Regions from separate parts of the Massilia phyllosphaerae genome, predicted to be linked through region 1. Evidence: riboswitches for the same ligand, from Rfam matches in the RefSeq annotation. Region 1 holds a riboswitch; each other region holds the start of a gene.
The links. A riboswitch is a leader RNA that binds a small molecule or an ion and turns the genes downstream of it on or off. The one in region 1 is predicted to bind cobalamin.
Positions count from the first base shown of each region.

Region 2: linked by a shared signal. The riboswitch ahead of U1H99_RS29845 (TonB-dependent receptor plug domain-containing protein) and the one ahead of U1H99_RS29630 (TonB-dependent receptor) in region 1 are both predicted to bind cobalamin.
Region 3: linked by a shared signal. The riboswitch ahead of U1H99_RS15385 (energy-coupling factor ABC transporter permease) and the one ahead of U1H99_RS29630 (TonB-dependent receptor) in region 1 are both predicted to bind cobalamin.

Region 1 covers NZ_JAXSQX010000014.1:531-6,208, reverse strand. The annotation lists gene U1H99_RS29640 (efflux RND transporter periplasmic adaptor subunit) at 9-800, opposite strand; gene U1H99_RS29635 (TolC family protein) at 806-2,311, opposite strand; cobalamin riboswitch at 3,345-3,560, shown strand; gene U1H99_RS29630 (TonB-dependent receptor) at 3,718-5,678, shown strand, end outside.
Region 2 covers NZ_JAXSQX010000017.1:7,118-15,170, reverse strand. The annotation lists rRNA gene U1H99_RS29865 (16S ribosomal RNA) at 1-824, opposite strand, end outside; gene cobT (nicotinate-nucleotide--dimethylbenzimidazole phosphoribosyltransferase) at 1,299-2,348, shown strand; gene U1H99_RS29855 (adenosylcobinamide-GDP ribazoletransferase) at 2,353-3,126, shown strand; gene U1H99_RS29850 (histidine phosphatase family protein) at 3,135-3,692, shown strand; cobalamin riboswitch at 3,711-3,932, shown strand; gene U1H99_RS29845 (TonB-dependent receptor plug domain-containing protein) at 4,007-5,866, shown strand; gene U1H99_RS29840 (FecCD family ABC transporter permease) at 5,887-6,921, shown strand; gene U1H99_RS29835 (ABC transporter ATP-binding protein) at 6,929-7,708, shown strand; gene cobO (cob(I)yrinic acid a,c-diamide adenosyltransferase) at 7,701-8,053, shown strand, end outside.
Region 3 covers NZ_JAXSQX010000003.1:622,443-630,495, forward strand. The annotation lists gene ssb (single-stranded DNA-binding protein) at 26-544, shown strand; gene U1H99_RS15370 (hypothetical protein) at 676-840, shown strand; gene U1H99_RS15375 (hypothetical protein) at 1,233-2,417, opposite strand; gene U1H99_RS15380 (DUF1428 domain-containing protein) at 3,009-3,368, opposite strand; cobalamin riboswitch at 3,570-3,781, shown strand; gene U1H99_RS15385 (energy-coupling factor ABC transporter permease) at 3,910-4,590, shown strand; gene U1H99_RS15390 (energy-coupling factor ABC transporter substrate-binding protein) at 4,587-4,925, shown strand; gene cbiQ (cobalt ECF transporter T component CbiQ) at 4,915-5,649, shown strand; gene U1H99_RS15400 (energy-coupling factor ABC transporter ATP-binding protein) at 5,646-6,506, shown strand; gene cobM (precorrin-4 C(11)-methyltransferase) at 6,503-7,306, shown strand; gene U1H99_RS15410 (sirohydrochlorin chelatase) at 7,303-8,053, shown strand, end outside.

The DNA.
Region 1 (5,678 bases):
TCTCTCGTTTAACGATTGGCTGGCGGGGCTAACAGGATTTTTCCGCTCATGCCCGCCACCAGTTCGGAAAATCTGCCGTCGATGACGGCGTTCACTTTGATCGATTGACTGACCGAATCCACGCGGGCGCCGATGCCTTTTACCTTGGCCGGGTAGTGTTTGCCGGTTTCGTCGATCGCCACCTGGAACGTCTGGCCGGGCTTCAGCCAGGCCAGCCAGCCGCTGGGCACGATGAACTGGAGTTCGAGGACGGAATCGTCAAGAATGTCGAGTATGGGCTGGCCCGCCTGTACGTATTGCTGTTCACGCACCTTTTGCTCGGCCACACGTCCCGAGAACGGGGCCGTCACCCGGCACTTCGACATGAGGGTGGTGCCGGCGGCGACCTCAGCTCTGGCTTTTGCGGACTCGGCCGCCGAGACGTCGAGTTCGACCTTGCCGACCGAATTCAATTCGTTCAGGCGCTGGTTCGCTTTCCAGGCAATTTCCGCGGCTGACAGCGCCGCCTTGGCCTTGATCAGTTGGGCTTGCTGCATGGAGCAATCGAAGCTGATGAGCGTGGCGCCGGCGCGGAAGGCTCCGCCCTCGGCGACGGGCAGGCGGTCCACCTTGGCACCGAATTCCGCCGCCAGTGTCGTATAGCGCAGCGGCGAGAGCTGGGCGCGGATATCGCGCTGGTCGAGCGCGCTCGACGTCGGTTTGAGTGGCTGGGCTGGCAACGCGGCGGTGGCCTGCTGCGCAGCCATGACCAGGATGGATTGCAGCGCTAGCGCGGTCCAGCGCGGATGAGATCGATTCATGGCGTTCAAGGGTTGGCTTGGGTCGGATTAACGCGCATCGACGCGCTGACCGCGCGGGTCAGGTCCGCAAGGGGCGCATCGTCGGCCATGCCGAGCATCGGCTCCAGGCCAAGTGTAGCCTGGAGCTTGCCGGCCGTGGCCTGGGCTTGGGCCAGCGCCTGGTAGCGTCGCAGATGACTCAGAAGAACTGTGGTTCGGTTGGCCACGACGTCGAGCTTGCTTTGTGCCTGGACTTCGCCGCGATTTGCGGCATGGCGCGCGATTTCGCTATCGACTTTCCAGATGGCGTCTGCGCGATCCAGCTGACGCAGCGCGTTCTGGTATTGCAGGCGTGCCAGGTGCACCTGGGCCAAAACCGCCATCTGGGTCGCCACGCGGCGCTGGTCGGCGAGCGCGACGCCGGCCTCGGCGAGGCGCTTTTGCGCCGGCGCGGACAGCAGGCCGAGCAAGTTATACGATACCTGCAGGCCGGCCTCGTTCCAGTTCTGGTAGATCAGGTAGCTGTCATTGCTGTGGCGGCGGCCATAGTTGAACGACAAGCCGGGGAACAACTTCAGCAGCGTGCGTCGCGTTTCGACTGAGGCGACGCGGGCGTTGTACATCGATTCGCGCAGGTCAGGGTTGTTCGCCAGAGCCAGTTCTTCCATTTTTTCGATGGGAATCGCCAGCCACTCAGCGCCGCTTTTTTCTTCGGCTTCCTGGACGACGATGTTCTGCGTCAGCGGCAGGTTGATCAGTGCTGCGAGTTCCACTTTGGCCGACGACAGTTCCTGGTCGATCGCTTCAAGCAGACGAAGATTTTCCAGCAGCTGGCGTTGGTAGCGCAAAGCGTCCACCGGGTTGCGTAGGCGTTCTGCTTCGGCCTGGCGAGAATCGGCAAGCGCTTCCTCGGCGACAATGATCGACGCCTCGACGTCGCCACGCAACTTTTGCGCGCTGGCGGTGCGCCAGAATGCGGTGCGGACGTCCTGTATCAACAAGTGCATGGCTTTGCGACGCCGCTCAGCGGCGATGAGTACCTTATCGCCGTTCTGCTGCGCAGCGTAGTAGCTTTGGCCGAAATCGAGCAGGCTCCAGGTGAACGTCAGGTCGTAGGTGGTTGCCACCCGGTCGCTTGAGATAAACGGATTCGCCAGCGACGGTTGGCCTGTCACGGAATCGATGCTACGCGTGATGAGGTCGTTGTTGCGGTAGCGATATCCGGCGTCAGCCATCAATTTCGGTAGCGCGTCGTAGGCGCCGGCATCCAGCTGCCCTTGCGCCAGTGCGACTTCCAGCGCGCGTGCGCGTCGATCGAGGTTGTATTTGATGGCGCGAGCAACGGCCTCATCGAACGATAACGGTCCCTGTAACGGCTCCACACCCTGCTGCGCGCGTGCACGATCGGCCGCGATCGTCGATGCCACGTCGGCCGCGCTCAAGGGATGGGTATGCGTGGTGGCGCAGCCGGTGAGTGTGATAAGGGCGCACAACGAAGCGACCACAATGAAACGCTTGGAAGGAATTGGCATGTGGAAATATAGTTTATGACTGTTATGGCTCGACCCAGTGGACGGCACTACCTGTCTTTGCATTGATTATTGATGCAAGGAAACACTAAAATTCTATGATCTCGGTTACCCCTTGTCACGGTTTAAATTTGCTTTCTTCATCGTCGTGGCAACGGAGAGACAGTTTTCGGATGGTGGCGACTAATCGTATAAGAGGAATGAATTGGTTATCTGGTCAACCAGAAAACAGGTCTTGTTATTTTGCATATTTGCCTGTCCTTTTGCTACGATCGTCGGTTGAGGATGGTAGACCAGACCTTTTTTTCTAAGAGGTGAGCGCTGCCATTCGCGTCATCGTATGCGCCATGCGAATCACATCATTCGCTATCTCGCGTCGCTATGCGGCCCGCGCTGTCAGGGTCGCGTCCGTTGACATTGCTGGCTTTTTGCCGAGTTCGCTTTTGCTTATTGCGGAGATCCGTGACACTCCGCGAGATTTTTCGCCTTGACACTATGCTATCCGAACGAACCGTCTGCTATTGACCAGGGGCTGGCGCTGAGTCGCTGGTCGATAATCACTCGTATGACAGTCGCTTTTCGATGACCGTCGCCGGTCGACACGTCATCGTCGGTTAACGACTTTTTCTGGTTCTAGTGGAAATGCCTGTTTGATGGTTTTTACTGCGATCGCTTTCACAGAAAGGAGTAGATTTACTCCGTGACCAGACTGCGTTTAGTTAATCGCGTGGTCCTGATTAGAAATCAGTTTATATTGGAAATGAGAAGATTGTGGGATAGATATCGCGTGAACTCGGGCACGGCATGACATGCTATTAGCCAACACCTGCCAGGGTACCAATAGGCCGATTTTCTAAAAGCTCGGCGAGCTCAACCGGATTACGTGAGTTGAGCTAGAGATCAGGCTGCAAGCATAACGCGAATCCGACCGGGATATTAACTTGGTACGGGCTTTCGTCGGTAGGCAGCCAAACTCACAGGCAATCGCTGATAGATGGCAATTTCAAACTGACAATCCCGCGCGCCGTCTGTACAATTCCGCGTTCGAGTGAACGGTGTCCCGCCATCGACCGATGGCGGGGTGAAACGGGAAGCCGGTGAAGCGCGGGATCCTCATCCCACGCCATTCCGGCGCAGCCCCCGCTGCTGTAAGCCTGACGAACCGGTCCGACGCCACTGCGCCATGCGCGGGAAGGCAGGACCGGGGAGGAAGACGGCGAGCCAGAAGACCGGCCGTTCACCTTGAAAGCGCGAGACCCGGGGTGTGGTCTCGCACCTTGGCGTTCCTGATTTTCTCGTACCTGTTGCCGGGCATGGCATGCCCGTGGGCGCGCGCGCGCTCATACGAAGGGCAGAGGAAAGCGGAGAACGCCGGTCACACATTGGAAAGACAAGAAATGAACGACAGCATGCAAAACCCCCGCTGGCAGAAAGCCGCCTGGGCCGCCGGTTCCCTCGCGCTCGCCGTTGGCGCCAACAGTGCGGCCCAGGAGCAGGCGCTGAATACGGTGGAAATCACCGAGACCCGCCTGGCGCGCAGCGCCACCTTTTCCCTGGACGACCGCAACGAGACCGGCTCGCGGCTCGGCCTCAGCGCACGCGACACTCCCGCCAGCGTGAGCACGCTCGGCAGCGCCGACATCGCCGAGCGCAGCCTCACGCGCGCGCAGGACGTCGTGGTGCGCATGCCCGGCATGAGCGAATCCCCCGCGCCCGGCAATGGCGGCACCAGCCTGTCGGCGCGCGGTTTCGGCGGCCACAATTCGGTGGCGCAGCTGGTGGACGGCACTCGCCTGGTCGTCGCCGCCGGCACGATCACCTATCCGTTTTCCACCTGGCCCCTTGAAGCGGTGGAAGTGCTGCGCGGCCCAGCGTCGGTGCTGTACGGCGACGGCGCCATCGGCGCCGCCGTCAACTACGTCACCAGGAAGCCGCGCTTCGACCGCACGCGCGGCGAAGCTTTCCTGGCTGCCGGTTCCTTCGATACGGTGCAGGGCGGCGTCGGCGTCAGCGGCCCGGCGGGGGACGGCGTCGCGTATTCGGTCTACGTGGATGCCGACAAGAGCCGGGGCTACCGGCGCGATAACGGCTACGAGCGGCAGAATTTGTCCGCGGCGCTGGCATGGCGGATCAACCAGGACCTCACGGCGACGGGGTCGCTGGACGCCGGCCATAACGACGACGCGCGCTACTTCGGCACGCCGCTGCGCAACGGCCGGCTCGACCCGGACTTGCGCCGTACCAGCTTCAACGTCGAAAACGCACTGGTGCGCTACAACGACCGGGTCGGCCGCCTGCGCCTCGAATACCATGCCGCGCCCGGTCTGCTCGTGCGCAACGAGAGCTACTACATCACCAGCAAGCGCCACTGGCGCAATGCAGAAAGCTACGCCTTGAATGCCGCCGGCACGCGCGTCAACCGGAGCGACTACCTGGAAATCCTGCATGACCAGGAGCAGGCGGGCAATCGCTTCGACGCAGTTGTCGACGGCCGCATCGCCGGCCGCGCCAACCGGCTGGTGGTCGGCCTCGAGTGGTATCGCACGCGCCTCATCCACAGCAACAATTCGCCCTACGGCGGCGCCAGCGTGGTCGATCCCCACGATTTCATGCCCGGCTATTTCGTCAGCCCGGTCCCCACCGTCGCGAGCCGCCGCGCGGAGATGACAACCGGCGCCTTCTTTGCCGAGGATGTGCTGGACATCGCGGCGGACTGGAAACTGGTGGCAGGCCTGCGCCGCGACGCCATGAATTTCGACAACCTGGACCTGCGTACAGGGGTCGCACTGGGCAAGGACTATCATCCTGTCACGGGGCGCGTGGGTGCCGTATGGAAGCCGGCCGCGCAGTTGTCGCTGTATGGCCAGTTCGGCACCGCCACCGATCCGCTGAGCGGCGCGCTGTCGCTGCCGAACGGCTCAGTCAGCTACGACCTGACGCGTGGCCGGCAGCTGGAATTCGGCGCCAAGGGTGGGATGCCGGCGGTAAAGGGCGAGTGGACCGTCGCCGCCTACCGCATCGAGAAGCGCAACCTGCTGTCGCGCGATCCGGACAATCCTTCCGTGGCCCAGCAAGTCGGCCAGCAGTCGTCGACCGGCCTCGAACTGGCCTTTGTAGCCGAGCCGCTGCGCGGCTGGACCATCGACGCCAACGCCGCCGTGCTGCGCGCGCGCTACGACGATTTCAAGGAGATCGTGGGCGGCGTCCCTGTGGCGCGCGACGGCAATACCCCGGCCGGCGTGCCCGAGCGCACGGCCAGCTTGTGGACCCGCTACCGCTTCCTGCCGCAATGGGATGCGGGCCTGGGCGCACGCTACGTGGGCCTGCGCCAGTCTAATTCAGCGAACACCGCCAACTTGCCGGCCTACAC
Region 2 (8,053 bases), on a different contig from region 1:
CAACTAGTAGACATCGTTTAGGGCGTGGACTACCAGGGTATCTAATCCTGTTTGCTCCCCACGCTTTCGTGCATGAGCGTCAATCTTGACCCAGGGGGCTGCCTTCGCCATCGGTGTTCCTCCACATCTCTACGCATTTCACTGCTACACGTGGAATTCTACCCCCCTCTGCCAGATTCAAGCCTTGCAGTCTCCATCGCAATTCCCAGGTTGAGCCCGGGGCTTTCACGACAGACTTACAAAACCGCCTGCGCACGCTTTACGCCCAGTAATTCCGATTAACGCTTGCACCCTACGTATTACCGCGGCTGCTGGCACGTAGTTAGCCGGTGCTTATTCTTCAGGTACCGTCATTAGCCGAGGATATTAGCCTCAACCGTTTCTTCCCTGACAAAAGAGCTTTACAACCCGAAGGCCTTCTTCACTCACGCGGCATTGCTGGATCAGGCTTGCGCCCATTGTCCAAAATTCCCCACTGCTGCCTCCCGTAGGAGTCTGGACCGTGTCTCAGTTCCAGTGTGGCTGGTCGTCCTCTCAGACCAGCTACTGATCGTCGCCTTGGTGAGCCTTTACCTCACCAACTAGCTAATCAGATATCGGCCGCTCCAGGAGCATGAGGTCTTGCGATCCCCCACTTTCATCCATAGATCGTATGCGGTATTAGCGTAACTTTCGCTACGTTATCCCCCACTCTTGGGTACGTTCCGATATATTACTCACCCGTTCGCCACTCGCCGCCAGGTTGCCCCGCGCTGCCGTTCGACTTGCATGTGTAAAGCATGCCGCCAGCGTTCAATCTGAGCCAGGATCAAACTCTTCAGTTTAATCTCTGTTTGTTGGCATTGCTGCCATCGGTATTGCTACCGAGTCGCTCACTCAAGATACTGACCGTCATCCCATTGCTGGGACAACGCTTAATACTTTTGTGAACATTTGATAATTTAAGTAATCAACAGCGCTTACGCAGCTGTTGGCACCTTCATCAAACGCCCACACTTATCGACTGTTAATTTTTAAAGAACTTTATTCGGTACTGCGTCTTGCTACTTAGCGACAAATCGTTGTGTTCGTCAGCAGCAGAGAAGTGAGATTATGCAGTGTTTCGCTTAACTCGTCAACTCCATCTTTTTCTTCAACGCTTTCGGACTTGCCGAAAATTCAAACACAACTACTTGATTTCGTTGCCGTTTTACTGCGCTGCAGAAGCAGGACGCGAACTATAGCAAAGCCTTGCGGTGTTCGCAAGGCCAAGCGCCATGCTATCGTTGTCCGGTTCATTAACTCTACAACATACCTGCATGAGCGCCTTTCATATCGTTCCCACCGCGAGTCCTCCCCTCGCCGCCCAGCTCGACGCTGCTATCGACAATAAGACCAAACCGCTCGGCAGCCTGGGAACGCTGGAGCGCCTCGCCAAACAGATGGGACTGATCCAGGAAAGCGTGGCTGTGTCGGTCGAGCGGCCGGCGATCCTGGTCTTCGCCGGCGACCACGGCGTGGTGGCGGAAGGCGTGTCCGCCTATCCGCAGGACGTCACTTGGCAAATGGTCGAGAACTTCCTGTCCCAAGGGGCCGCCATCAACGTGTTCGCACGCCAGAACGATTGCGCCTTGCACATCGTCGATGCCGGCGTGGCCCACGAATTCGGTCCGCGCCCTGGCCTGATCGACCGCAAGATCGCCGCCGGCACCCGCAACTTTGCCCAGGCGCCGGCCATGAGCGACGCCCAATGCGCCAGCGCGATCGGCGCCGGCGCAGCGCTGGTGGCCGAGCTGGCGGGCAACGTGATCGGCTTCGGCGAGATGGGTATCGGCAATACGACCGCCGCCGCGGCTTTGATGCACAAGCTGACCGGCATCCCGGTCGCGGCCTGCGTCGGCGCCGGCACCGGGCTGTCGCACGAGGGCGTGCGGCACAAGCAGCGCGTGATCGAAGCCGCGGCCGCGCTGCACGCCACCGCCATCGATCCGCTCGACGTGCTGGCCGCTTTCGGCGGCTTCGAGATCGCGATGATGACCGGCGCCATGCTGCAGGCGGCGCAGCAACGCAAGGTGCTGCTCATCGACGGCTTCATCGTGACTAGTGCCCTGCTGGTGGCGGCGCGCATCGAACCGGCGATCCTCGATTACTGCGTGTTCGCCCACTGCTCGGACGAAGCCGGCCACCGCCGCATGCTCGATGCACTGGAGGCGAAGCCGCTGCTGCAGCTCGGCCTGCGCCTGGGTGAAGGCACCGGCGCCGCCCTCGTCCTGCCGCTGCTGCACGCGGCCGCCAACTTCCTCGACCAGATGGCGACCTTTGCCTCGGCCAGCGTCAGCGAGCAAACCGGCAAGAACGCTGACGACTAAAACCATGCAGCAGATCCGCCTCTTCTTCATCGCGCTGCAATTCTTTACCCGCCTGCCGATCCCGGCCTGGGTCGGCTTCGAGGCCAGCTGGCTGCAGCACGCGTCGCGCTACTTCCCGCTGGTCGGCTGCGTGGTGGCGGCCATCGCCGCCGCCGTCTACTGGGCGGCGGCACTGGTGCTGCCGGCGCCGGTGGCGGCGGTGCTGTCCACCGCCGCCTCGATCTACGCCACCGGCGCCTTCCATGAAGACGGCTTCGCCGATACCTGCGATGGCCTCGGCGGCGGAATGACGCGGGAACGGGTGCTCGAGATCATGAAGGATTCGCGGGTCGGCGCCTACGGTGCGATCGGCATCGTCTGCATGCTGGCCGCCAAGCTCTCGAGCCTGGCGATGCTGCCGCCGCAAGCGGCGATCGCGGCCCTGTTCCTGGCCCACCCGCTGTCGCGCCTGGCGGCGACCTCGCTGATCTGGAAACTCGAGTACGTGCGCGGCGAGGGCAAGGCCAAGCCGCTGGCACAGCAGATGACGGGCGCGGAATTCGCGATCGCCGCGGCGACGGCCCTGCTGCCCGCCGCCGTGCTGCTCGCCGCCGGCCTCACCTCCCCTGCGGCAGTGAGCGGTGCCGTACTGGCCGCGCTGGCCGCAGCGCTGTGGCTGGGCCGCAAATTCGTGCGCCGCCTCGGCGGCTACACCGGCGACTGCCTCGGCGCCGTGCAGCAGGTGGCGGAAGCCCTCATCTATATGACGGTGCTGGCCACGCTCGGCCACGGTGCCTGAGGCGCCGCATGAAGCTGCACCTGGTGCGCCACCCTCAACCCGACGTCGCGCCCGGCCTCTGCTACGGCGCGACCGACGTCCCGGTCGCCGCGGCCGAACTGGCGCGCGTGCAGGCGACGCTGGAAGCGCAAGGCTTGCCCGGTCGCCTGCCGGTGTACGCCAGCCCGCTGCAGCGCTGCGCCCTGCTGGCCCGGCGCCTGCAACCGGCCAGCCTGCACATCGATGCGCGCCTGGCCGAGATGGATTTCGGCCGCTGGGAGATGCGTCCCTGGTCCGGCATCGCGCGCGGCGAAGTCGACGCCTGGGCCGATGACCTGCTCCACCATCGGCCCGGTGGCGCCGAGAACGTGCTCGACGTCGCACGCCGCGTGGCCGGCTTCGTCGACACCGTGCGGACCGGCGCCAGTGCCGACGGGGGCGCGGAAGCACTGGTGATCTGCCATGCCGGCACCATCCGCCTGCTGCTGGCGATGCAGTCCGGCCTGCCCCTGGAACAGGCCGCGCTGCAGGCCGCCGCCACGCCGCACCGCATCGGCTATGGCGAAATTCTGGTGCTGGAGTTCTGACAAGGCGCCGGCGCGACCGTATAATGACGCCGTTTTGGTGCTCGCGCCTGTGCTCACAGGTGCAGTTAAACGGGAAACACGAAGCTCGCGAAGAGTTGAACGTGTGCTGCCCCCGCAACGGTAAGCAAGTGCCGCGTCATGGATGCGGCAACCGTCCTCACACACCACTGTGCGTACGCATGGGAAGGTCGGACGGCCATACTTGCCAGCCCGGATACCGGCCAAAAGGTGGAAGCGCGCCGGCATGCCGTGGCGCTTCTGTTCAATCTGGCCGGCGGGGACGCCGGCTGGTTGTCAAACCAAGAACGACCATCATGCACCACCGAGTTCCACGGCAAGCCGCCGCATTGGCCCTTGCCCTTTCTGCCTCCACCGCCTTCGCTGCGCCCGATTCTGCGCCGGAGACCGTCGTCGTCACCGCCACCCGCACGCCCGAGCGTGCCGACCAGGTCATCGCCGACACCACCGTCATCGGTCGCGACGAGATCGCGCGAGCCGGCGCCGGCTCGGTTGCCGACGTCCTGGCGCGCCAGCGCGGCATCGAGATCGTCCGCAACGGCGGCCCGGGCGCCAGCACCAGCGTGTTCCTGCGCGGCGCCAACAGCAACCAGGTCGTGGTCCTGATCGACGGCGTGCGCATCGGCTCCTCGACCAGCGGCGCGGCCAGCTGGAATGCGATTCCGCTGTCGGCCATCGATCACATCGAAGTCGTCTACGGTCCCCTGAGCACCCTGTACGGCGCGGATGCGATCGGCGGCGTGGTCCAGATCTTCACCCGTAAAAGCGCCGGCGCGCCGCAACTGGACGCCAGCCTCGGCGGCGGCAGCTACGGCACCCGCCAGTACGACGCCGCCATCCATGGTGCGAGCGGCATCGTCAGCTACGCATTCGGCACTGCCCACGAGGAAGCGGACGGCTTCTCCGCGACCCGCCCCGGCGCATTCGGCTACAACCCGGACGACGACGGCTACAGCCGCAACAGCGCCAACGGCCGCATCGCGGTGCGGCTGGCCGAAGGTATCGACGCCGGCGTCCAGTTCCTGAAGAGCCGCCTGCGCGCCCAGTACGACAATGGTGCAGCCGCCTTTGACGCCCGCAACTTCCAGGACATCGACAGCTACGCCGCCTTCCTCGACGGCCGCATCCAGCCCAACTGGCGCAGCAGCCTGCAGTGGGCGCGCTCCAGCGACAGGCTGGGCAACTTCGGCGGCGCCGCGCCCGCGGACGCCAGCCAGATCAACACGCGCCAGGATGAAATCACCTGGCACAATACGTTCGCCATCGGTGCCGACACCCTGCAGCTGCTGGCGGCCCACCGCAAGGAATCCGTGCTGTCCACCTCCGGCGCCGCTACCCCGACCAGTCCCCCGAGTCCGTTGAACGGCAGCCGCGTCACCAACTCGGTGGCCGCTTCCTACGACCTGCGCCGCGGCAGCCACCTGGTCGACCTCAGCGCGCGCAACGACCACTCGGTGTACGGCGCGAAGACCACCGGCGCGGCCGGCTATGCCTACGAATTCAGCCGCCAGCTGCGCGCCAGCGCCAGCGTCGGCACCAGCTTCCGCGCCCCGACCTTCAACGAACTGTATTACCCCGGCTACGGCCTGCCCAGCAACAAGCCGGAACAGGGCCGCAATGCCGAAGCTGCGCTGCGCTACCAGGTATCGGGCGGCGAACTGCAGGCCGGTTACTACCGCAACCGCCTGACCGACATGATCGTCACGGTCAACCCCTGCCCAAGCCGGACCGGCAGCTGCGCCTACAACGTCAACCACGCGCTGCTCGAAGGCTGGACGCTGTCGGCCACCAGCCGGATCAAGGGTATCGACCTGCGCGCCAGTGCCGACTTCCAGGATCCGCGCGACGAGACCACCGGCAAGCAGCTGGCCCGGCGCGCACGCCGTCACGTCAACCTCAGCGCCAGCCACACGACCGGCCGGCTGGAGAGCGGCATCGAACTGCAGGCCTCCGGCCAGCGCTTCGATGACGCCGCCAACAGGAACCGCCTCGGCGGCTATGGCCTGCTGAACCTGACCACCAGCTGGCGTTTCAATCCCGACTGGTCGCTGCTGGTCCGCCTCGACAACGCGGCCGACAAGCGCTACGAACTGGCGCGCAACTACGGCACCGCCGGACGCAGCTGGTTCGCGGCGCTACGCTACGGCGTCCGCTAATCCATTACCAACCGCACCGCATGCATCCAGCCCAAGCCCGTCCTCCGCGTCCATTGCCCCAGCGCGCCCTCCTGATCGTCGGCGCGCTGCTGCTCGCGGCCGTCGCCAGCCTGCTGGTGGCCGGCATGACGGGCTCGATCGCCATCGCACCGGACGAGCTGCCGGCTGCGCTGGTCCAGGTGCTGCATGGCCGGAGCGACTCGATGGCGGCGACGCTGCTGGAGCTGCGCGCCGGCCGCGCCCTCACCGCCTTCGTCACCGGCGGCGCGCTGGCCCTGGCCGGCGTCATGATGCAGGCGCTGCTGCGCAACCCGCTGGCCGATCCATATATATTAGGGATCTCGGCCGGCGCCTCGGTCGGCGCCCTGCTGGCGCTGCTGCTGATGTGCGCGGCGGCCACGGTCGACGCGGCGGCTTTGGCCGGCGCCGTCGGCGTGGCGATGCTTTTGTACCTGTTCGCGCGGCGCGACATGCGCAGCGGCGCCGCTATCGAGGGAGGCACCTCGATGCTGCTGCTGACCGGCGTGATCCTGTCGTCGAGCTGCATGGCGCTGGTCACGCTGATGCTGTCGATCGCGCCCGAGGGACGGCTGCGCAGCATGGTGTTCTGGATGATCGGCGACCTGGCCGGCGCGCCGGTGCGGGCACTGCCCTGGATCGTGCTCGGCGGCGCCCTGCTGTATGCGCTGCGCAGTGCGCGCGCGATGAACGTGGTCGCCCTCCATGCCGACAACGCCGGCACCCTCGGCATCCGCGTCGGCACGCTGCGCAAGGGCCTGTTCTTCGTGTCCGGCCTGCTGACCGCCAGCGCGGTGACCAGCGCCGGCTCGATCGGCTTCATCGGCCTGATCATCCCGCACGCCTGCCGCTTCGCCTTCGGCCCCGACCACCGCGTGCTGATCCCGGCCGCGGTGCTGGGCGGCGGCAGCTTCCTGGTTCTGTGCGACACGCTGGCACGCACCGTGGTCGCGCCGACCCAGCTGCCGGTGGGTGCGATCACGGCCCTGATCGGGGCGCCGGTCTTTCTCTATCAACTGCACCAGTTGCGTAAATGAGGCGCAAATGACGATCGCGACCCGACAACTCGCACTGCGCGCCGGCGGCCGCACCCTGGTGCAGGATCTGGACTGGCAGGTAGGGCAAGGGGAATGCTGGAGCATCATCGGCCGCAACGGCGCCGGCAAGAGCACGCTGCTGCGCACGCTGGCCGGCCTGCGCACGCCCGAAGCCGGCGCGGTCCAGATCGACGGCACCCCGGTCGCGGCCTGGAAGCTGGAAGACCTGGCGCGCCGGCGCGCCTACCTGGCCCAGTCGCGCCACGACGCCTTTGCTTACAGCGTGATCGAGACCGTGCTGTCGGCGCGCCATCCCTACCACGCCAACCGCTACTGGGAAGGCAGCGACGACCACGCGGCCGCCATGCGGGCGCTGGCGGCGATGGAAGTCGACGGCCTGGCGGCGCGCGACGTGCGCACCCTGTCCGGCGGCGAGCGCCAGCGCGTGGCGATCGCCGCCCTGCTGGCCCAGGACACGGCGCTGCTGCTGCTCGACGAACCGGCCAATGCGCTCGACCTGGCGCACCAGGTGCAGGTGATGGGCCTGCTGGCACGCCTGTGCCGGCAGCAGCACAAGACCGTCGTCATGATCGGCCACGACCTGACGCTGGCGCACGGCATCTCGAGCCACGCCCTGCTCCTGAAAGGCGACGGCAGCTGGTACGCCGGCCCGATCGCCGACGCCATGCAGGCCGCGCGCCTGAGCGACACCCTCGGCCACCCGATCGAGACCATCGAACACGGCGGCCGCCGCATCTTCATTCCCCGGGAGACCAACCATGACTGAGCCGACCGACGACACCAATCCGGACACGAGTTTGGATATTAATGAGCGCCACCGCCTGCGCATGGCACGCAAGAAGGCGGTCATCGACGCCAAGATCGCCTCCGCCGACAAGCAGGTCGGCATCATCATCGTCAATACCGGCAACGGCAAGGGCAAGAGCTCGAGCGCCTTCGGCATGGCCGCGCGCGCGCTCGGCCACGGCATGAAGGTCGGCGTGGTCCAGTTCATCAAGGGCGCGATGGCGACCGGCGAAGAGCAGTTCCTGCGCCGCTTTCCCGACGAAGTCAGCTTCCATGCGATGGGCGAAGGCTATACCTGGGAAACCCAGAACCGCGAGCGCGACAT
Region 3 (8,053 bases), on a different contig from region 1:
CGGGGATCAACCTAGGAGTTTCACCATGGCATCAGTCAACAAGGTCATCATCGTCGGCAATCTCGGCCGCGATCCGGAAATCCGCTACATGCCGAGCGGCGACGCCATCGCCAACATCGCGGTGGCGACCTCGTACAAATCGAAGGACCGCAACTCGGGCGAGCAGAAAGAGCTGACCGAATGGCACCGCATTTCCTTCTTCGGCCGCCTGGCCGAAATCGTCGGCCAGTACCTGAAAAAAGGTTCGTCGGTCTACGTCGAAGGCCGCCTGCAGACCCGCAAGTACACCGATAAAGACGGCATCGAACGCTACGCCACCGACATCATTGCTGAAAACATGCAGATGCTGGGCGGCCGCCAGGGCATGGGCGGCGGCGACAGCTACGGTGGCGACGACAGCTACGGTGGTGGCGTTGGTGGCGGCTACGACGCCCCGCCGAGCCGTCCGGCCCCGCAGCGCCAGGCGCCGCCGGCACCGGCAGCCCGTCCGCAACCGAAGCCGGCTGCGAACTTCTCGGATATGGATGACGATATTCCGTTCTGAGGCCCATATCGTTATATTTTTGTTGATAAAGCCCACTTCCGTGAGGAATGTGGGCTTTTCTTTACCAACACATTGTTTTGTGGTTTAGTGTGGTTCCAGCTCAACTACTACTTGGCAAAAAAGGTTGATAGATGACGAAATTCGTCGCAACCAGTTCGTTCATGTTCGAGCAGCACCTTGCTAAGTGGGGCATGACCGGCACCGCGCCGGATTACTTGATCAAGAAGACGACTGATGCGCTTGATCAGATCGCCGCCAGCTTAAAGCAGTGTCAAGTACCGGCGCGCACACCTTAGCAACCCGGCCGTCACCAGAGCGCTTGGCTCTGGAGCTTATGGACAGATCAGACCTTGAAGTGTTTTTAACTGTAAGCGTCTACTGAACACCGTCTGGACGAGCAAAAGGTAACTCGGCCATGATTGAATTTTCGGCACAATCAATTGTGTCCACAAATTCGTTTATGGACACAAATCTTCAGTCGGTCATTTCTCCCTCCCCGCGCGTTAAGTACCGCCGCCATTCGCAGGAAGGTCAATAAGCACTAAGAGACTTTAATGTCCAGGCCCCGTCACCAAAATTCGTCTTTGAGGCGCTATTAATTACCGGCGGGTTAAACGCAACAGCGGACCCAAACTACCAAGAATGCGAAGCCTGACCATCCTTCGCTCGCCGCTCGACTCAGCACGTGTCAGCTCACCCCGTCGCTCGCGCAGCGCCCGCAAACCATGTGCTTTCTGACGCGATCAGTTATCTGGCGCAAAGGACTGTCAGCCGGCTTCATCGCCATAATCTCGAACAGGACATGGCCGATGCTGACCCGCGATCCCGTGGCATCGACCCGCCAAGGGTCGTCGTTCTCCTGTAACAGCGCAATGGGATCGCCACCGCGGCTCGATACGCTGAGCGTGCGGAACGCATGATGCGCCAACCCGCAATCAGGCAAGCCCTCGACGTAAATGATCAGGAACGCGATATGTCCGAACGACAAATGGCCGTCGAAAGACACCGAATTGACGCTGTCCTTTTGATCGGCACGTATCTTATATTCACGTAATGATGCCGGGTCAACGGAAAATCCGAGATCCCCGATCGGAATGGCCAAATCGCTGCCGGCGACGATGACGGTTTCTTCGTCCTTTTGATGGGCAGCGATGAATCGGCTCAAGCGGATCCCTTGAATATCGCACCTCAGAAACAGCTGAGCCGTACCGCGATACAGGTATTCGTAGCTTCTTTCGTACATTGTCGGCGGAACCACCTCGAAATAGCCCCCGCAGGACGCGGCTGACATCTTCGAACCGGTACCCCAGTCGTCCTGGTAATCCTGCGTCAGGCGCGCTGCCGCATTCAGCGCATTGCCGATTACCGCATCCGATGAATCGGGCTCCACGCCAGGACGCCGCCGCAGAATCTCCAGCCCTTCTTTCGCGCCGCTGCCGATCGCCAGCACGTAACCATAGGTAGGAATCTCATCATGATGCACCTCACCATCGTGGTGCAGCTCGACGTCCTCGCCGTTTGGCGTCACGACCAGGAATGAAAAGGCTTTATCGGTACGCCTTGCACGAAATTCCCTGGCATCTTGGTGTATCTCACGGCCATAAGGCTGCGTAGGCGACAAGAGCGTACACAAATAATCGAATAATTTTTGCGCCGAACCGACCGTACCGGAATACAAAAACAAACTCCTGTCCGGCAGCAGCCAAAACTTGCGGCCCAGGCCCACGGGCTGGTAACCAAGTCCACCTCGCGTATCGAGCGTATCGAGCAGCGGCGTAGCAATGCCACCGGCGGCGCTGGCCGGCCTCGAAATCAGAGAATCGACCAAGATCAGCGGATGCGTATCCGAATACAAGACGGCGACGAAGGTCATGATGATGTAGAGATGCCTAGACTGCGTCAATCTTACCCCGGCATCAGATCATGAACCAAGCTTTTTGGGCTTCAAATAAGCTTGATCTGCATCACGCACCTTGCATAAACGATGAACTAAGGACTCACCCAAAATTTACAGCGAATTCGCTGCCGATCAGAATATCCTGGCGATGTTCTGCCGCTGCGCATTCATTCCTGATGAACTGGCGCTGAAATCCAGTAGGTCGATCCTACTATCCACGTTCTAGGGTAGGCCTTGGCGACCCAAACCAGAATTCGGATCGGCCGTTGTCATATAGGCGGCCGGACGCGGTTGCGCCGCTCGTATTTCCCCCAAAGCTGGCTAGCCACTGGCGAATGAGCAGCTACCCACAAACTGATGATAAAACAGCTGTTTGACCGAGGAATCCAAGATTTATGCTGCAACCAACATATGCAGTGCTAACTCAAGGGCGTTTCGGGAGTGGCGGGTCGGCGCAACCCACAATTTTGGTGGGGATAACCGTTCTGATCGCGCCGCGTTTTTCACGTACCGATGAAAGAATCCCCGCAGTTTTTCAGGTTGCGGGGATTTTTTATGCAATCGGCATCACACATCCACCACCATCTCAAACCCGCCATAAATCATCCGCTTGCCATCGAAAGGCATGTTCTCCGGCTTCATGAACTCGGCCATGCGCGGATCCTTCATCACCTTGTCGTTGACCTCGTCGCGCTTGGCCCGCGATGCGTAGAAGATCCACGAAAACGCCACCACCTCCCCATCCTCCAGCAGCACGCTCTGCGGAAACGACGTCAGCTTGCCCGGCTTGACGTCATCGCCGATGCATTCGCGGAACTCGAGTGCGCCGTGTTGGCGCCAGATCCTGCCTGCGGCCCTGGACATGTCCTTGTAGGCGTCCAGCTTGGCACGTGGAACAGGCACCACAAAACCATCGACATACGGCATGACGTTCTCCTGTGACGAGTACTCCGATATAGACCGTCGCGGCGGCAGGAAAATCCCGCCGCCGCGACGGTCGGATCAGGCGCAGATCAAGGCCGGCTACGCATCAATGCCGCGCCGGCAGGCCGGGCCGAGGCGGCATTGCCGATGGCGCGCCAGCCACAATCCGGCATGGCAAGACTGGCACGCGGGTTCTCATCCGTGTAATATCCCGACTTTGGGTGCGTCCATTCCCGTCGGGGGATGGCGTTAAACGGGAAACCGGTGACGCCGCATGAGAAATGCGGTCATTCCGGTGCAGCCCCCGCTGCTGTAAGCCTGACGACTCCGGCAATACGCCACTGCGACGCAATCGTGGGAAGGCCCGGAGGAGGACGAAGGCGAGCCAGAATACCGGCCCGAATTGTCAGCACCATTCCCCGGGGTGACGGGAAGCCGCTGTCGACCGGCTTGCGCGCCCGCTTTCAGTCCCGCTCCCCGTCCGTCGACCGTCTTTTCAGCCTCCGTCTGGTGTCCTTATCGACCATTCGACGGGAGGTTTCGAATGCACATCATGGAAGGCTTTCTGCCGCCGGCGCATGCGCTCGGCTGGGCCGCCGTTTCCGTTCCCTTCCTGGCCTGGGGCCTGCGCTCGATGGGGCGCAGCTTGCAGGCGCATCCCGAGCGGCGCATGCTGCTCGGCGTGGCCGCCGCCTTCGCCTTTTTGCTGTCGGCCCTGAAACTGCCGTCGGTCACCGGCAGCTGCTCGCACCCGACCGGCGTCGGCCTCGGCGCGCTGCTGTTCGGCCCCGCGGCGATGGTGCCGGTGGGCTTCGTCGTGCTGTTGTTCCAGGCGCTGCTGCTGGCGCACGGCGGCCTGACCACGCTCGGCGCCAACGTGTTCTCGATGGCGATCGTCGGTCCGTTCGTTTCCTACGCCGTGTTCCGTGCCGCGGCAAAGCTGGGGGCGGGCCGCTCCGTCGCCGTGTTCCTGGCCGCATGCCTGGGTGACCTGGCGACCTACCTCACCACGTCGGCGCAACTGGCGCTGGCCTTCCCGGATGCGGTCGGCGGTTTCGACACCTCCTTCCTCAAATTCGCCGGCATCTTCGCGCTGACCCAGGTGCCGATCGCCATCAGCGAAGGCCTGTTGACGGTGCTGGTGGTGAACGCGATGGCGCGCTTCAATGCGCACGAGCTGCGCGCGCTGCCGGTGATGGCCTTGCGCACGCGGGAGGGCGCATGAAAACGCGCAACTGGCTGCTGTGGGCGGCCATCGTCCTGCTGACCGTGCTGCCGCTGTGCCTGATCGGCGCGCCGCCCGGGAGCGAAGGCGTATTTGGCGGCTCCGACGACCGCGCCCAGCAGGCCATCGGCACCATCGCGCCGCACTATAAACCCTGGTTCGCGCCGGTGTTCCAGCCGGCCAGCAGCGAGATCGCCTCGCTGCTGTTCGCGCTGCAGGCTGCCATCGGCGCCGGCGTGATCGGCTACTGGCTCGGTTTGTCGGTGGCGCGCGAGCGTGCGCGCAAGAGCGAGCTTGCGGTCGCATCTTCGGAGCAGGGTCCACGTGCGGATTGAAACGGCCGCCTACGCCAGCCACTGGCAGGGCGTCGCCCCCTCGGCCAAGGCCCTGTTCGCGCTGGGCGGCATGGGCGCGGCCTGGGTCGCCACGCGTCCCGGCACGCTGGCCGTGCTGGCGGCCGTGCTGGCACTGGCCGCGTTGATCGGCGCGCGCGTACCGTTACGGACTTATGTGGCGGTGGCCTTGCCGCCGCTCGGCTTCCTGCTGCTGTCCTGCCTGACGATGCTGGTGACGCCCGGCGTTGACGGCAGCTGGCACTGGGCTAATTCGATGTGGCCGGCGGTGGCACGCACCGCCGGGCGTTCGCTGGCGATGCTGGCGGCGCTGCTCGGTTTTGTGCTGACCACGCCGCTGCCCGACCTGCTGGCGCTGCTGCGCCGCCTGCGCACGCCCGAACTGCTGCTCGATTTGATGGCGCTGTGCTACCGCATGCTGTTCGTGCTGCGCCAGGCCTGGGAAGAGGGCGTCACGGCGCAGAGCGCGCGCCTCGGTTACCGCGGCTGGCGCCACGCCTGGCGCTCGACCGGCCTGCTGGCCGGGCAGATGGCGGTGCAGGTATGGCAGCGCGCCAGCGCCCTGCAGATGGCGGCCGAGGCGCGCGGCTACCAGGGCACCTTGCGTTTCCTGCCGGCCGAGTTCCCGCAGGCGCGCCGCCAGACTGCGTGGGCGGCATTGGCTGCGGCGCTATTGCTGCTGGTCGCGGCCGGAGACCGCGTATGAATCGCATCATCGAGATGCAGGCGGTCGGCCACGCCTTTGCCGACGGCAGCAGCGGCCTGCGCGACTGCAGCCTGGCGCTGGGCCGCGGCCGCCGTCACGCGCTGCTGGGCGCCAACGGCGCCGGCAAGACCACGCTGCTGCAGCACCTGAACGGTCTGCTGCGCCCGACCGCCGGCCGGCTGCTGCTGGACGGCCAGCCTTACGACTATGGCCGCGGCGGGCTGACGCAGCTGCGCCGCCGCGTCGGCCTGGTGTTCCAGAATCCGGAGCGCCAGCTGTTCTCGGCCCAGGTCGAGGAAGACGTGTCCTTTGGCCCGCTGAACCTCGGCCTCGACGCCCCCACCGTCCGCGCGCGCGTAAAAGCCGCGCTCGATGCGGTCGGGCTGGGCGGACATGCGCGGCACGCCGTGCACCACCTCAGCTTTGGCCAAAAGAAGCGGGTCTGCATCGCCGGCGTGCTGGCGATGGCGCCGGACGTGCTGCTGCTGGACGAACCGATGGCTGGCCTCGACGCGCCGATGCAGGATGACCTGGCCGCCTTGCTGGACCGCCTGGCGGCGCGCGGCACGACCATCCTGCTGTCCACCCACGACATCGATTTCGCCTACGGCTGGGCCGACGACCTGCACCTGATGGCGGGTGGGCGCGTGATCGCGTCCGGGCCGGCGCAGGCGGTCGGCGCCGACGTCGATGCGCTCGACGCCGCCGGCCAGCGCCCGCCGCTGGCGCTGGCGCTGCATGCGCACCTGGTCACGCGCGGCGTGCTGCCGGCCGGGCAGGCGCCGCGCAGCGTGGACGCGGTACTGGACGCGCTGCGCATCCTGCCGTTCCAACCTTTGACGAAGACACCGACATGACAATCCACATCGCCAACAACGCCGCCGGCAAGATCTGGTTCGTCGGCGCCGGTCCCGGCGACCCCGAACTCATCACCGTGAAAGGCCGCAGGCTGCTGGAGGGGGCCGGCGCCGTGCTGTTCGCCGGTTCGCTGGTCGACCACGCCGTTACCCTGTACGCGCCGCCCGGCTGCGCCATCCGCGATTCCAAGGACATGACCCTGGAAGAGATGACCGCCTGGCTGATCGACCAGGCGCAGCGCCACGCCACCGTGGTGCGCCTGCAGACCGGCGACCCGGCCCTGTACGGCGCCCTGATCGAGATGGCGCGCCCGCTCACGGCAGCCGGGATCGAATGGGCGGTGGTGCCGGGCGTGTCGTCGGCGATGGCGTCGATGGCGGCCGCCGGCGAATCGATGACGCTGCCGGAAGTGACCCAGACCGTGATCCTCACCCGGGTCGAAGGCCGTACGCCGATGCCGGACGGCGAAGACCTGGCCAGCCTGGCGGCGCACCGCACCACCATCTGCATCTTTCTGTCGATCACCTTGATGTACAAGGTCGAGGCGGCGCTGCGCGCGGCCGGCTGGCCCGACGACGCGCCGATGCTGGTGGTGCACAAGGCCAGCTGGCCGGGCGAGGAAAAGATCATCCGCGGCACCCTTGCCGACATCAAGGCGCGCTGCCGCGAGGCCGGCGTCGCCAGCCAGGCGATGATCGTCGCCAGTCCCACACTGGGCGCGCTGCATTGGGAGACGCTGGTGCGCTCCAAGCTGTACGACCCCACATTCACCCATCGCTTCAGGAAGGCCAGCGCATGAATCAGATCATCTTTACTCCCTCCGTCACGCTGCACGCGGACGACACCGTGCTGCTGGTCGGCCACGGCTCGCGCGAGGATTCGGGCAACCAGGAAATCCGCGAGTTCGTGGCGCAGTGGCGCGCGCGCCGGCCCGAGCTGCGCATCGACCTGTGCTTCATCGAATTCGCGCCGCCGGAGCTGAACGCCGCCTTGCTGGATGCCGCGCGCAGCTCGCGCCGGGTGCTGGTGGTGCCGCTGATCCTGAATGCGGCCGGCCACGTCAAGATGGAGATTCCGGAAGCGGTCGAGCAGGCGCGCATCGCGTGCCCGCAGGCTGAGATCCTGCTGGCGCCGCACCTGACCGCCTGCGATCCGATCCTGGCGATCCTGAAGCGGCGCCTGCGCAAGGCCATGAATGCGCTCGACATGCCGGATCCGACCACCACCGGCGTGGTGGTGCTGGGCCGCGGTTCCTCCGACCGCGGCGCCAACGGCGAGATGGCCAAGATGACACGTTGGCTGCAGGAAGAGGGGGATCATGAACTGGTCGACCTGGCCTTCACGGGCATCACCTGGCCGCGCCTGGAAAAGGTGGTGCAGCGCCAGGTGCTGCTCGGCATGCGCCAGGTCGTGGTGCTGCCATACTACCTGTACACCGGCACGCTGATGCAGCGCATCCACCGCCAGGTCGAGCACCTGCGCGGCCAGTACCCGCAGGTGCGCTTTTTCTGCGGCGAGCATTTCGGCTTCGAGAAGGAGATCTTCG